4 regions of the Burkholderia sp. L-4 genome follow, and region 4 is predicted to be linked to each of the others. Evidence: riboswitches for the same ligand, from Rfam matches in the RefSeq annotation. Region 4 holds a riboswitch; each other region holds the start of a gene.
What was found. Region 4 has a riboswitch for cobalamin ahead of cobG (precorrin-3B synthase). Riboswitches for the same ligand answer to the same signal wherever they lie in the genome.

Region 1: it holds a riboswitch for cobalamin, as region 4 does, so the genes downstream of both, AC1VVG_RS13010 (FecCD family ABC transporter permease) here and cobG (precorrin-3B synthase) in region 4, are expected to answer to the same signal.
Region 2: it holds a riboswitch for cobalamin, as region 4 does, so the genes downstream of both, AC1VVG_RS18395 (CbtB domain-containing protein) here and cobG (precorrin-3B synthase) in region 4, are expected to answer to the same signal.
Region 3: it holds a riboswitch for cobalamin, as region 4 does, so the genes downstream of both, AC1VVG_RS27550 (TonB-dependent receptor domain-containing protein) here and cobG (precorrin-3B synthase) in region 4, are expected to answer to the same signal.

Annotation. Positions count from the first base shown of each region.
Region 1 covers NZ_JBXEOX010000001.1:2,792,918-2,796,118, forward strand. The annotation lists gene AC1VVG_RS13005 (ABC transporter ATP-binding protein) at 1-757, opposite strand, end outside; gene AC1VVG_RS13010 (FecCD family ABC transporter permease) at 754-1,752, opposite strand; cobalamin riboswitch at 1,912-2,163, opposite strand; gene AC1VVG_RS13015 (ATPase) at 2,318-2,668, shown strand; gene AC1VVG_RS13020 (cell division protein ZapA) at 2,665-2,979, shown strand; RNA gene ssrS (6S RNA) at 3,061-3,201, shown strand, end outside.
Region 2 covers NZ_JBXEOX010000002.1:370,345-373,545, forward strand. The annotation lists gene AC1VVG_RS18385 (LysR family transcriptional regulator) at 1-218, shown strand, start outside; gene AC1VVG_RS18390 (CbtA family protein) at 241-981, opposite strand; gene AC1VVG_RS18395 (CbtB domain-containing protein) at 995-1,204, opposite strand; cobalamin riboswitch at 1,238-1,376, opposite strand; gene AC1VVG_RS18400 (histidine phosphatase family protein) at 1,427-2,044, shown strand; gene AC1VVG_RS18405 (inorganic phosphate transporter) at 2,185-3,201, shown strand, end outside.
Region 3 covers NZ_JBXEOX010000002.1:2,362,425-2,365,625, reverse strand. The annotation lists gene AC1VVG_RS27550 (TonB-dependent receptor domain-containing protein) at 1-1,792, opposite strand, end outside; cobalamin riboswitch at 2,008-2,200, opposite strand; gene AC1VVG_RS27545 (hypothetical protein) at 2,617-2,865, opposite strand; gene AC1VVG_RS27540 (threo-3-hydroxy-L-aspartate ammonia-lyase) at 2,982-3,201, opposite strand, start outside.
Region 4 covers NZ_JBXEOX010000001.1:1,859,586-1,862,786, reverse strand. The annotation lists gene cbiE (precorrin-6y C5,15-methyltransferase (decarboxylating) subunit CbiE) at 1-801, opposite strand, end outside; cobalamin riboswitch at 1,124-1,314, shown strand; gene cobG (precorrin-3B synthase) at 1,422-2,786, shown strand; gene AC1VVG_RS08630 (precorrin-8X methylmutase) at 2,779-3,201, shown strand, end outside.

The sequences.
Region 1 (3,201 bases), 930 kb from region 4:
CGAGCGGATAGCCGAACGCGTCGCTCGCGCGTTCGGGCGTCAGCACGTCGTGCACGGGGCCGGCCGACGCGCGGCCGCGGCCGTCGAGCAGCAACGCGTGCGTCGCGAAACGCCGCGCGAGATTCAGGTCGTGGCACGAAAACAGCACCGTGCGCGGGCCCCGGTCGAGCCATGCGCCCAGCGCGGTCAGGCAGTCGATCTGGTGATGCAGGTCGAGATGCGCGAGCGGTTCGTCGAGCAGCATCAGCGGCGCATCCTGGCACAGCGTCGCGGCCAGCGCGACCCGCTGCCGCTCGCCGCCCGACAGCGACAATACATCGCGCGACGCGAGTGCGGTCAGATCGAACGTCGCGAGTGCGTCGTACGCGGCCGCGCGATCGCCGTCGCGCTCCCAGCCCCAGCCGCCGAGATACGGATAGCGGTGAAGCAGCACCGTGTCGAGCACCGTCGCGCTGAACGCGTCGTGCAGCTGCTGTGGCATCAGCGCGCGACGCTGCGCGAGGGGCCCGGGCGGCCACGCGACCAGCGGCCGGCCGTCGATCTCGACCTGTCCGCCGGCCGGCGGCTGCAACCCCGCGAGCGTCGCGAGCAGCGTCGTCTTGCCGGCGCCGTTCGGCCCCGCGACGCACCAGATCTCGCCAGGCCGAAACGCCTGCGTGAACCCGTCGAGCAACGTGCGCGCGCCGGCCTTCAGCGTCAGGTCGACGGCCATGCAGCGCAGCTCGCCGCCGCCCGCGTGCAGTGCGGCATCCGTCATCGCATCGGCCTCCTCAACAACATCCACAGGAACACCGGCACGCCGATCAACGCGGTCATCACGCCGACCGGCAACTGCGCGGGCGCGATCGCGGTGCGCGCGAGCAGGTCGGCCGCCATCACGCCGCCGCCGCCCGCGAGCATCGCGGCCGGCAGCAGCATCCGCTGGTCGTTGCCGAACGCGAGCCGCAGCGCATGCGGCACGACGAGGCCGACGAAGCCGATCGTGCCGGCCGTCGTCACCGCGGCAGCGGCCGCCAGCGACGCGACGAGATAGATCCGCACGCGCAGGCGCGCGACGGGCACGCCGAGCGCCTGCGCGGTCGCGTCGCCGCGCAGCAGCACGTTCAGTTGCGGCGCGGCCGGCAGCGCGACGCATGCGGCCAGCAACAGCGCCCCCCATGCGAACCAGGGCGCCGTCACGCCGTTCAGGTCGCCCGTGAGCCAGAAGATGATGCCGCGCAGCCGCGCATCGGGAGCGAGCGACAGCAACAGCGTGACGAGCGCGCCCCACCCGGCCGCGATCACGACGCCGGTGAGCAGCAGGCGCGGCGACGCGTCGCGCGAATCGCCGCGCCACAACGCGCGGCGCGCGAGACCGAGCACGAGCGCGACCGAGACGAGCGAACCGGCGAATGCCGACGCGTCGACGAGCCACCATGCGCCGCCGGCAATCATCGCGACGAGCGCGAAGCCGGCCGCGCCGCCGGACACGCCGAGCACGTACGGTTCCGCAAGCGGGTTGCGCAGCAGCACCTGCAACAGCGCGCCGGCCAGCGCGAGCAGCGCGCCGCACGCGAAGCCGGCGAGCGCGCGCGGCAGACGCAGCGTGCGGACGATCTCGGCGAACAGCGCGTCGCCGCCATGCGGGACGAGCGACGCGAGCGCCTGCCACGGCGACATCGGCACGCTGCCGATCGACAGCGACGCGACGAACAGCAGCGCGACCGCGGCGGCCAGCGCGGCCCAGATCGCGGCGGCGCGCGCGGCGCTCATGCCGTGCACGGCCGCGCGCATGATGCGCGGCGCATCCGCTCGAGGTGGCCGGCCGGACGTGACGGGGACGCCGCGCGGACGATTGGGGTCAGCATCGAAGAACATTCCGTGAAGCGTTGCGCGCCCCGCCTCCCCGCAGGCCGCGCGTCATGAAACCCGTGCGGGCTTCCCGTCTCGGCCGGTATCCGGGCTGGCGGCGGTCCGGCTCGCCTTCCCGCGCGTTTCACGCGCAGTGGCCCGCGCCCGCGTGCGACACCTGCACGCAAAACGCGCCCGAGCCGGCCTGCGTCGACGGACGCGGCCGCTTACCGTTGCGGGGGCAGCGCAGGTTGGCACGCTCCCGGAGCGCACGCCCTGCTTCCCGTTTAACCGCGCGTGCCACGCGCGAGCACCGAGGCGGCGCCAGTTTAGGAGCCGGTCGCGCGAGCGTCAAGGAAGCATCCGGACACGCACGGGAAGCACCGATTCGCGGCAAGAAGCCGGGGTGTTACGACTGGAAACGTTACAGATGTCGGATTGCGCGTTATTCCGCGCTAAAATGCTGGGTCTTTAGAGGACGCAGCAAATGCTCAACGAACTCGAAACCTTATCTCAAAATATTGGCCGTCTGATTTCGCTGAACAAGCGCTATCACGCGGAACGGCTCGCGCTCGAGGAGCAGGTCGCGCAATTGCGCGCGGAAGCGGACACGGTCCGCGCGGAACTCGCGGCACTGCGCGACGAACGCAATGCGCTCGCGGCCGAGCGCGACACGCTGTCGGCAAAGATCGACGACGCCCAGGTGAAACTGAACGCGATTCTCGAAAAGCTACCGCGCTCGAAAAGCGCGGAGCAAGCCGACAACCAGCTCGACCTGCTGGATGCGCAGGCACGCCCGGATGGCGATGACGCGGCCAGCCACGGAGAACATGCATGAGCACCAAGCAGATCGAAGTCTCGATTCTCGGTCAGGCCTATCGGCTCGCCTGTTCGGCCGAGACCGAAGCGGCACTGCTCGAGGCCGTCGCGCGCGTCGACGCCGAAATGTCGAAAATCCGCTCGAACAGTTCGGTACGCGGCACCGATCGCATTGCGGTGATGGCGGCGCTGTCGCTCGCATCGGAATTGCTGCGGCTGCAAACGAGCGTGCGGCACGGTGAAGCATTTCCGGCGGAGGAAATCCGTCGTACAATGCACCAGATGAACGAACAGCTCGGCGCGGTGCTCGCACAGCACGAGACGCAGTAACGTTTCAAACGATGCGTCGATTCCCCTTGATCTCGGCGGTCAACGGTGGTCAAATTGGCGCATCGAATCACAGTTCAGTCAGCTTCCCTGCCTGGTTCGCCAAGGTCATATATTCCTTGAACCAATGCCATGTGCACGGTTGCGGAAATTTGTAGCACGGGCGCGCGCGTCACTCTGTCTGATGTACCCGAAGTGCTGCTAACTGCGACCAATTCTGAACCC
Region 2 (3,201 bases), on a different contig from region 4:
TGGTGGCGAGCGGGCGCGGCGTGGCCGCGCTGCCGAGATGGCTGGCCGACGAGTACGCCGACCGGATGCCGGTCGTGCCGGTCAAGCTCGGCAAGAAGGGAATCGCGAAGCAGATCTTCCTCGGCATCCGCGAGGCGGATGCATCGATCGACTATCTGGCCGCGTTCGTCGCGCTGGCGCGCGAATCGACGTGGAGCGCGCCGCGCATGCTGCGCTAGGCGCGCTCGTCCGGCATGCGCGTCAGGCGGCGCGCATCGCGATGCGTTCGCTGCGTTCGACCCAGGCGCCGAACAGCAGGCCGATCGTCGTCCACATGATCGCCTGCATCCCGAGCGCGGCGACGCGGAACTTCCACAGCAAGGCAGCCGGGAATGCGGCCGGTACCTCGTCGAACGACGGCAACCCCAGCTGCACGGCCGCGATGATCGCGACGAACACGAGGCCCGCGACGATTGACGCGTTCCATTGACCGAGCTTCGCCAGCAGGTGGCGGCGCACGCCGACCGAGAACACCATCGTCGCGATCGAGATCGCGATCATCAGGAAGAACAGGCCCGTGCGCTGGCCGATCGTATCGGGGTCGCCGACCGCCGGCGGATTGGCCGGGTACTTGATGTTCGGCACGATCACGAGGGCGATGAACGCCCCCAGCGCGAGCCACGCGGCGAGCTGCCGTGCCGGCAGGCGGCCGCCGCGCCCGTACGCATAGGCAAAGACCAGCGAGAACAGTCCGCCGAAAGCCGCGCCATAGGTCACGACGCCCGTCAGCAGGCCGAGGCCGGCCTGGGTGTGGCGGCTGACCAGTTCGACCTCGTGATCGTGATCGTGCCCGGGCTCGTCGCCCTTGGCGGCATCGAGTTTTTCTTCAAGGGAGATCGCCCGACCGACTTGCGGTTCGCCGACGATTTTCGCGAAACCGAATGTGATGAGGCCCGCGGCGATGCCTGCGAGCATCCCGCGCATGAGCAGCTTTCCGACCATCGTGTGCTCCGCGTCAGTGGCAGGGAAAGCCGAGCAGATGGCGGCCGTCGTGGACGAACTCGTGGACATACATGCCCGGCACGAGCGACGTCGCGCCTTGTTCCGCGCCGACGAAATACAGGGCGAGCAACAGGATCAGGCCGACGAATACGGCCCAGGGCAACAGTTCACGGACGGGGATGGGGGCCGGCACGACCGCCGGCTTCAGCACTGCTTCGCTCATGGATGCACCTCAGGGGAATCGCGCCCCGACAAATGATGGATGGGTACGAAGGCAGGTCTGGCTTCCGGGATCGTCGATTCTCCGGTTACAGTGGCGCGACCGCGCCGGAATTGCACCGGCTTCCGCGTTTCGTATCGGGCGAATTGTACGCGCGAACGGGCGCGTATTGAAGTGATCGCGCGGTGACAATCACGTCCCGTTCCGGATCATCCGACCATCGACATGACCCTGCATGCCTCGTTGCGCCTGATCGCACACGCATCGACCCGGGCGATGCGCACCGGCACGTTCCCCGACGACGATCCGCTCGACGCGCGCGGGCTCGCCGAAGCTGCCGCGTGGCGCGGCCGGTGGTCACGCGCCGGCGGATCGCTCGTCGTGCTGTGCAGCCCCGCATGCTGTGCGCGGCAGACCGCCGATGCGCTCGGGCTGCGCGCCGACGTCGACGACGCGCTGCGCGACATCGACTACGGCAACTGGCGCGGCAAGCGCCTGAGCGACCTCGCACGCGATCTGCCGGGCGAACTTGCCGCGTGGATCGGCGATCCGTCCGCCTCGCCGCACGGCGGCGAATCGTTCGCAGCCGCCGCGCATCGGGTCGGCACATGGTTGAACGCGCTGCCGCCCGGTCGCGACGTGATCGCGATCACGCACGCGCCGCTCGTCCGTGCGGCCCTCGCGCATGTGCTGCGGATGGATCCGGCGGCGGCCGCGCGTCTCGACATCGCGCCGCTGTCATGCACGACATTCGCCGCTTCGCCGGACGGCTGGTCATGGGTCGCGCCGGATGACGACCGACGCGATGCCGGTGCGTCAACCACCGTTGCGCCCACTATGTGAGCGATCAGGGCGACGCAGCGCCGAGCATTCGGCCAATCAGCTTACATCCCGTAAGACACGCCGTTCGTGGTCCCGACTGTCATCAAACTGACTGCTGGTCACCGCTAGGATCGGACGCGGTTCCCTCACGAGATGCCGTCATGAATCAACCTGCTTCGTCCGCCCCGAACAACGCCGGCTCCATCGAACGTACCAGGCAGATCGGCTATGCCGTGTTCCTGCTGGTGCTCGTGCTCGGCGCCCTCTATATCGGCACGCACCTGTTCGACGATCTGTCGCCGGTCCGCGAAGGCTCGCTGTTTCCGTACCTGTTGCTCGGCGCGGCATTGCTGATCGCGCTCGGCTTCGAATTCGTCAACGGCTTCCACGACACCGCGAATGCGGTCGCCACCGTGATCTATACGCATTCGCTGACGCCGAACGTCGCGGTGATCTGGTCGGGCATGTGGAACTTCCTCGGCGTGATGGTCTCGAGCGGCGCCGTCGCGTTCGGGATCCTGCAGTTGCTGCCCGTCGAGCTGATCCTGCAGGTCGGCAGCGGCGCGGGCTTCGCGATGGTGTTCGCGCTGCTGATCGCCGCGATCGTGTGGAACCTCGCGACCTGGTATTTCGGGTTGCCCTCGTCGAGCTCGCATACGCTGATCGGGTCGATCATCGGCGTCGGGCTGATGAACCAGCTGATGCACGGGCCGTCCGGCACGAGCGGCGTCGACTGGGGCCAGGCGCTCGGCGTCGGCAAGTCGCTGCTGGTCTCGCCGATCGTCGGCTTCCTGTGCGCGGCGCTGCTGCTGCTCGTGCTGAAAGCGCTCGTGCGGATTCCCGAGCTGTACAAGGAGCCGCCGAAGGATCAGCCGCCGCCGTTCTGGATTCGCTGCCTGCTGATCCTGACCTGCACGGGCGTGTCGTTCGCACACGGGTCGAACGACGGACAGAAAGGGATGGGCCTCATCATGCTGATCCTGATCGGCACGGTGCCGACCGCGTATGCGCTGAACAAGGCCGTCACGCCGGCCGAATCGCAAACCTTCGTGGCGGTCGCGAACCAGGCGGCCGCGACGTTCGGCAAGTACACGAACGGCGTCGCGCCGTCCGCGAACCCGCGCGCCGACGTCGAGCACTACGTTCAGCATCGCGAACTGACGCCCGCCGTGCTGCCG
Region 3 (3,201 bases), on a different contig from region 4:
GCAGGCTCACCGTCAGGTACGACGGCAGATACGTCGTGTTGGCCGGATCGTCGAACGTCGTGCCGCCGTAGAGCAGCGATGCGCCCGTGCTCAGCGCGTGGAGCTTCAGTTCGTCCCACGTGTGGTCGACGCTGAGGCTGACCGTCTGGCGCGGCCGGCGGTTGAGCCAGGTCTGGTTGGTCTCGTCCTGCGGATTCAGGAGGCCGACGGCCAGACTCACCGGCGTCGAGCGGCCGATCGTCCCCTTGTACGACAGGTCGATGCCGCGAATGTGCGAACGGCCGATGTTCATCGGCGAGAACGTTGCCGGGTTGTACGCGATCAGGTTGTTGACGTGCGTGTCGTAGACCGCCGCCGAGAACGTGCCGTACGACGTGTTCGCGTCGAGCGCGGCCTCGACCGACGTGCTGCGTTCCGGGCTGAGGTTCGGATTGCCGTAGCCGGGGTAGTACAGGTCGTTGAAACTCGGCAGGCGGAATGCGTTGCCGTACGACACGCGCGCGGTGTAGACCGGCGTGATCGCCCACGACAGCGCGGCGTTGCCGGTGTTCACGCCTTGCCCGGCGATGATCTCGCGACGCCCCGCGAGGAACAGCGTCACGCTGCCGAGCGTGGCCGACTGATGCAGCGAAAACGCCGAGTCGTTGCGCGTCGGTATGCCGCCGGGCGCGTCGATCGGCAGGAATGCCTGTTCGCGCGTGAAATCGTAGGCGAGCTTCGTTTCGCCCGACAGCGGCAGGCCGAACAGGCGGAACCCGTGCGCCTGATGGGTCAGCGACGTCGACGTGCTGATGCGCTGCGAATTGATCTGGTCGGTTGCGAGGGCCGGATTGTCCGCGTAGATGAACTGGCGGTCGTTCGCATAACCGAACGACTGGTCGAACTGCGTATCGGGCGTGATGTCGAGATGAAATGCGATGCCGGTCGTCAGCTGGTGATCGAGCTCGCGATTCGCATAGCCGCTGTTGTCGTAGGACAGGTCGGAGCGGTGATACAGCGCGAACGTCGAGATCGACCAGTTGTCGCGCGCATAGCCGAGCCGCGCATCGAGATCCTGCGCGTGATACGGATTGCGGCCGGCTTCGTGACCGTAGAAGAAGGGCCGCGTCGCATCGATGCCGGCCGTGTTGTAGTCGTGCAGCCCCAGCGAGTAGGTGACACCGCCGAGCGCGGCCAGCGGCCCTGTCGACGGCAGGGTGCCCGACGTGCGGAACTGCGTGTCGAACGTCTTGTTCGATCCGCCGCCGAACGACACGGTGGTCTGGTTCGGCCGGTTGGCGGCGCGGCGCGTGAAGAGCTGCACGACGCCGCCCATCGCGTTGCTGCCGAACGATGCGGCGGCCGGGCCCGAAATCACTTCCACGCGTTCGAACGCGTCGGCCGGCAGGTCGGCCCACGGCGCGATGCCGGTGGTCGGCGAGCCGATCCGGATCCCGTCGATGAACACGGCGACCTGGCTGGCCGACGAGCCGCGGATGCTGACCGACGCGGACGAGCCGGGGCCGCCGCTCTGCGAGACGGTCACGCCCGGCAGCGTCGCGAGCGCCTGCGTGATGCTCGGGTCGGTCGACGACAGCCGGTCGAGATCTTCTCGCGTAAGCACCTGCGTCGACGCATAGCGCCGGTCGAACGATTCGGGCAGGTGCCGCGTGTCGGTCACGCTGATCGTCGGCAGATCGGCGCCTTCCGCGGGCTGGGCGGGCGGCTGGAGCGCGGTATCGCCGGCGGCGTGGGCGAGCGGGGTGAGCAGCGCGGTGGCGGCGGATGTGGCGAGCAGGTAACGAAGGTTCATCAGACAGCGAGAGAAAGCGTGTGGCGCGTAGGGCGGTCGCGAGCGAAGGGCGACCAGGTTGCGCATGCCGACGGCGTGTCGGCGCGACGCTTGCGGCAGGGAAGCGGATTCGGGAACGAAGGACATCTGACGGATCCTGAGGTCGGGTCGTCCATGCAACGGGCGACCGCCAACGGCGGCGCTTGCGCATCGGGACACCCCGCCCGGTGCGGCTGCTGGACCTCGGGTCGATGGCAGGTCTCCTGGCTCGCGGGTCGTCATCCGTGCGGACCTTCCCGGTTTCCCAGTGGCGCGCAGTGGCACGGATTCGCCGCTCACAGTTGCGGGGGCAGCCGCAGATTCGAGTCGTTGCCCGTCCTGCGTTCCCTTTTGATCCCATCGCTGGGAACCATCAGCGCGCAAGGGTAATGGCGTGCGCTCCCGCACGTCAATTGCCGCGCCGCGCGAGGGTGCGAAAAAACGTCATTCTCCGGCAAGCGCTTTCCGAATCCTTTCGCTTGTGTGTTGGTGTCGCGTTTCTCGTCTGATGAATCGGGAGGGGCAAGCGGCATGCGAGCCGCGTCGTATCGAACGCGAAACCGTAGGTTGTCCGGTCGACGTCAGCCGGCGCGTTGAGCAGCCCGGGCAGCGGCACAGCGTCGTCGCGGCGCGGATCGCCGAGCCGCATGCCGGTCGGTCGCCGCGGTTGCACGATCGGCCAGCCGAACAGCTGCAGATCGCGGAACAGCCCGCACCGACGACATCCTCGCCGCACGCGACCCGTCGCTGCCGGCGTTCTGATTGCCGGCGGGGCCGGGCGCGGCAGCGGCGCCCGGCGCGCGCCGTTACATGTGCGTGCCGGCGTGCGCGCGGCCGCCCGGGTCGCCGCCCCGATCGGGCGGCGTATTGTTCTGATCGATCTTCGCGAGCACGAAGCCGGCGTGCGGCAACGCGCCGGGCGAGCGGTGCATCGCCTGCGCGACGACGTCGTGCGGCGATGCGGCGGGGAAACCGGATGACGTCGCGCCCGGTTGGGCGAACGCCGGAAGGGAGGCGACCGCCAGGGCGGCGGCGACGATCGCGTGCGTGTTCATGGTGGCTCCTTCACGACTGACTGCGGGCAACGTCATCAGTCTAGGGCGCGAAACTTAACGCGTCGTGAAGGTGCCATGGCGCACGGATGACAGGATGTTCATGTGCGCCGCGACGCTTAGGCCGGCGTCGACACCAGTGCGCAGAAGTTCTCGAGATCGACGTTGCCGCCGCTGATCACGACGCCCACGCGCTTGCCCTGCAGCGCGTCCTTCATCCGTCGCACGGCGGCGAACGCCAGGCAGCCGGTCGGCTCGACGACAATCTTCATACGGGTGGCGAAGAAGCGCATGCAGTCGATCAGCTCCGCGTCGGTCGCGGTCAGGATGTCGTCGACG
Region 4 (3,201 bases):
CATCCATTCGATGCCGATCGAGCCACTGCCCGCGCCGACGTCCCACAGCAGCTCGTCGGGTACGGGCGCGAGGCGCCCGAGCGTCATCGCGCGCAAGTCGCGCTTGGTGAGCTGGCCGTCGTGGCGGTATGCATCGTCGGGCAGGCCCGGTGTGAGCGCGCGGCGCGGCGCGTCGGGGCCGGCCCGGCAGTCGAGCGCGACGAGATTGAGCGCGGCCGTTTCGGCGACTTTCCAGTCCTGCGCGAGGCCGTCGACGCGCCGTTCGAGCGGGCCGCCCAGATGTTCGAACACGCTGATGCGCGTCGGCCCGAAGCCGCGTGCGGCGAGTTCGGCCGCGACGGCGGCCGGCGTGCGGCCGTCGGCGCTCAGCACGAACAGGCGCCGGCCCGGCAGCAGATGACGCGCGAGCGTCGCGAGCGGACGGCCGACGAGCGACACCGCGCCGACATCCTGCAGCGCCCAGCCGAGGCGTGCGGCCGCGAGGGACAGCGACGACGGCGCGGGCAGCACGCGCCATTCGTCGGGAGAAAGCTGGCGCGCGAGCGTCGCGCCGACGCCGAACAGCATCGGGTCACCGCTCGCGAGCACGCAGACGGGCGAGCCGCGCCGCGCGAGCACGCCCGCGAGATCGAACGGCGACGGCCACGCTTCGCGCGCGGCCGGCAACCGCGCGGGCAGCATGTCGAGATGCCGCTTCGCGCCGACCACGCGCGTCGCGCCGAGCAGCGCGCGTCGCGCATTGCGCCCGAGCCCCGCGTAACCGTCGTCGCCGATGCCCACTACCGTCAGCCACGCCGTCATGCACCCTTCCCCATCGTTCGATTTCATCCAGTGTGTTGCGATGCGCGGCCGTTGCGCCGCCGCGCGTCGATCCGGCGATTGCCGTCGGCGCCGACTGCCCGGCGCGGGACGCGCCAGCGGTGTCGGCCAGGCCCGCGCGATCCGCATGGCGAACAGCTGGCCCCGCCCAGTTTCATCGTCGCGGACACCGGCGTGTCGCCGATCCAGTGCCGAGCCGCCAATCGTACCATCCGCGCTGCCGCGCGCAGGTCGTCGCAGCCATGCTGCGACACGGTTGCGACGCACATGGCCGATGTCGGGCCGGTGCCGAAATCGGGTATCCTACGGCCGTTCGTTCGCCGGTGCCCTTCGGGGCCGAAGAGGGAACACAGGGCGCGCCGCGCGCCGCTGTGGCTGCCCCCGCAACTGTAGACAGCGAGCCGATCTCCCCCTCATGCCACTGGTTTCACCGGGAAGGCCGGGAGCCGGCGCCGACCTGTCAGCCAGGAGACCTGCCGGCCAGAAAGTGCGTGCGTGCCAGTCGGCGTCGGGCGGGGTGTACCGATGCGTTGGCCGCGGCGCGACACTGTCCCGGTATCCCGTTGAGTTCCGCCCCCGATTCGATTCCTGCGTCGCCCGTCGTGCGCCCGTCGGCCTGCCCGGGGCTCGTGCGCGTGGTCGCGGCCGCCGATGGCGGGCTGTGCCGGGTCAAGTTACCGGGCGGCCGGCTCGATGCGCGCCAGGCGCGTGCGATTGCCGCCGCCGCCCGCGCGTACGGCTCCGGCGCGATCGACGCGACCAATCGCGCGAATCTCCAGCTGCGCGGCATTCGCGACAGCGCCGCCGATGCGCTGACGCGCGCATTGCTCGAGGCGGGGCTCGGCCCGCGCGTCGACGCTGCCGCAGGCGCGGTCGACGAGACGGCCGCGCTCGCCGCGAGCGACGACGTCCGCAACCTCTTGCTCAGCCCGCTCGCCGGGCACGATCCCGCCGCGCTCGTCGACAGCCGCGCGCTCGCGATGCCGCTGCTCGACATGCTGGCCGGCGAGCCGCGCCGCGGCGAGCTGTCGCCGAAATTCTCGATCCAGCTCGACGGCGGCGAAGCGGTTGCGGCGCTCGATCATCCGCACGACATCTGGCTGGCCGCATGGCGCCGCGCAGACGGCGCGGTGCGCCTCGCGGCCGGGCTGGCCGGCTGCCCGCCGGCCGCGCGGGACGACCGGCCCGCATCGGTCGACGTGTCGCCCGATCAGGCCGTCGCACTGGTTCGCGCATTGCTGCTCGCGTTCCTCGATCTCGCACCGGCCGAGGTCACGCGGATGCGCGGGGTGCTCGCGACCGCCGGCGAATGCGCGTTGCTCGCACGCGCGCAGCACTACCTGCCCTTCCCGCTCACGGCCGATCCCGCGCTCGCCGGCTGGCGGCGCACGCGCACCGACCCGGCGCTGCGTTTCGGCATGCGCGCGTCGCGCGATGCGGCACGCTGCAGCGTCGGCGCGCAATGCGTGCTCGGGCGGCTCGACGCGACACGACTGGAACGGCTCGCCGCGCTGGCCGAAGCCGACGGCGACGGCACGTTGTCGATGACGCCGTGGCAAGGCGTGTTTCTCCACGGCGTGCCGAACGAACGCGCCCCGGCCACGTTGGCGGCACTGGCGTCGCTCGGCCTCGTCTGCGCATCGTCCGACCCGCTGGCGACCCTCGTCGCCTGCACCGGCAGCACGGGCTGCGCGAAAGCGCGGGCCGACACGAAACACGACGCGCTCGCCCTCGCGGCGTGCCTCGGCCATCCGGTCGACGTGCACCTGACCGGCTGCGAGCGCCACTGCGCGTTGCCGCATCCCGCGACGCACACGCTCGTCGCGGTGGCGCCTGCGCACTACGACCTTTACCGGCGCGACGCGGCCGCGGGCCTTGGCGCCCCGCTCGCGCGCCATCTGACGATTGACCAGGCCGCGGCCCGTTTGACGGACGCGCGGCACAGCCAGGACACCACCGATGCTTGACTACATTCGCGACGGGCAGGAAATCTACCGCCAGTCGTTCGCGACGATCCGCGCCGAGGCCGACCTGTCGCGCGTTCCGCCCGACCTCGAGAAACTCGCGGTGCGCGTGATCCATGCGTGCGGGATGGTCGACGTCGTCTACGACCTGCGCTTTTCGGCTGGCGCCGGCACGGCCGGCCGCACCGCGCTCGCGGCCGGCGCGCCGATCCTGTGCGACGCGAGAATGGTCGCCGAAGGCATCACGCGCGCGCGGCTGCCGGCCGACAACCGCGTGATCTGCACGCTCGGCGAGCCGGAGGTGCCCGATCTCGCGCGCCATCTCGGCAACACGCGCTCGGCGACGGCGCTCGAACTGTGGCGTCCGCATCTCGCGGGCAGCGTCGTCGTGATCGGCAATGCGCCGACCGCGCTGTTC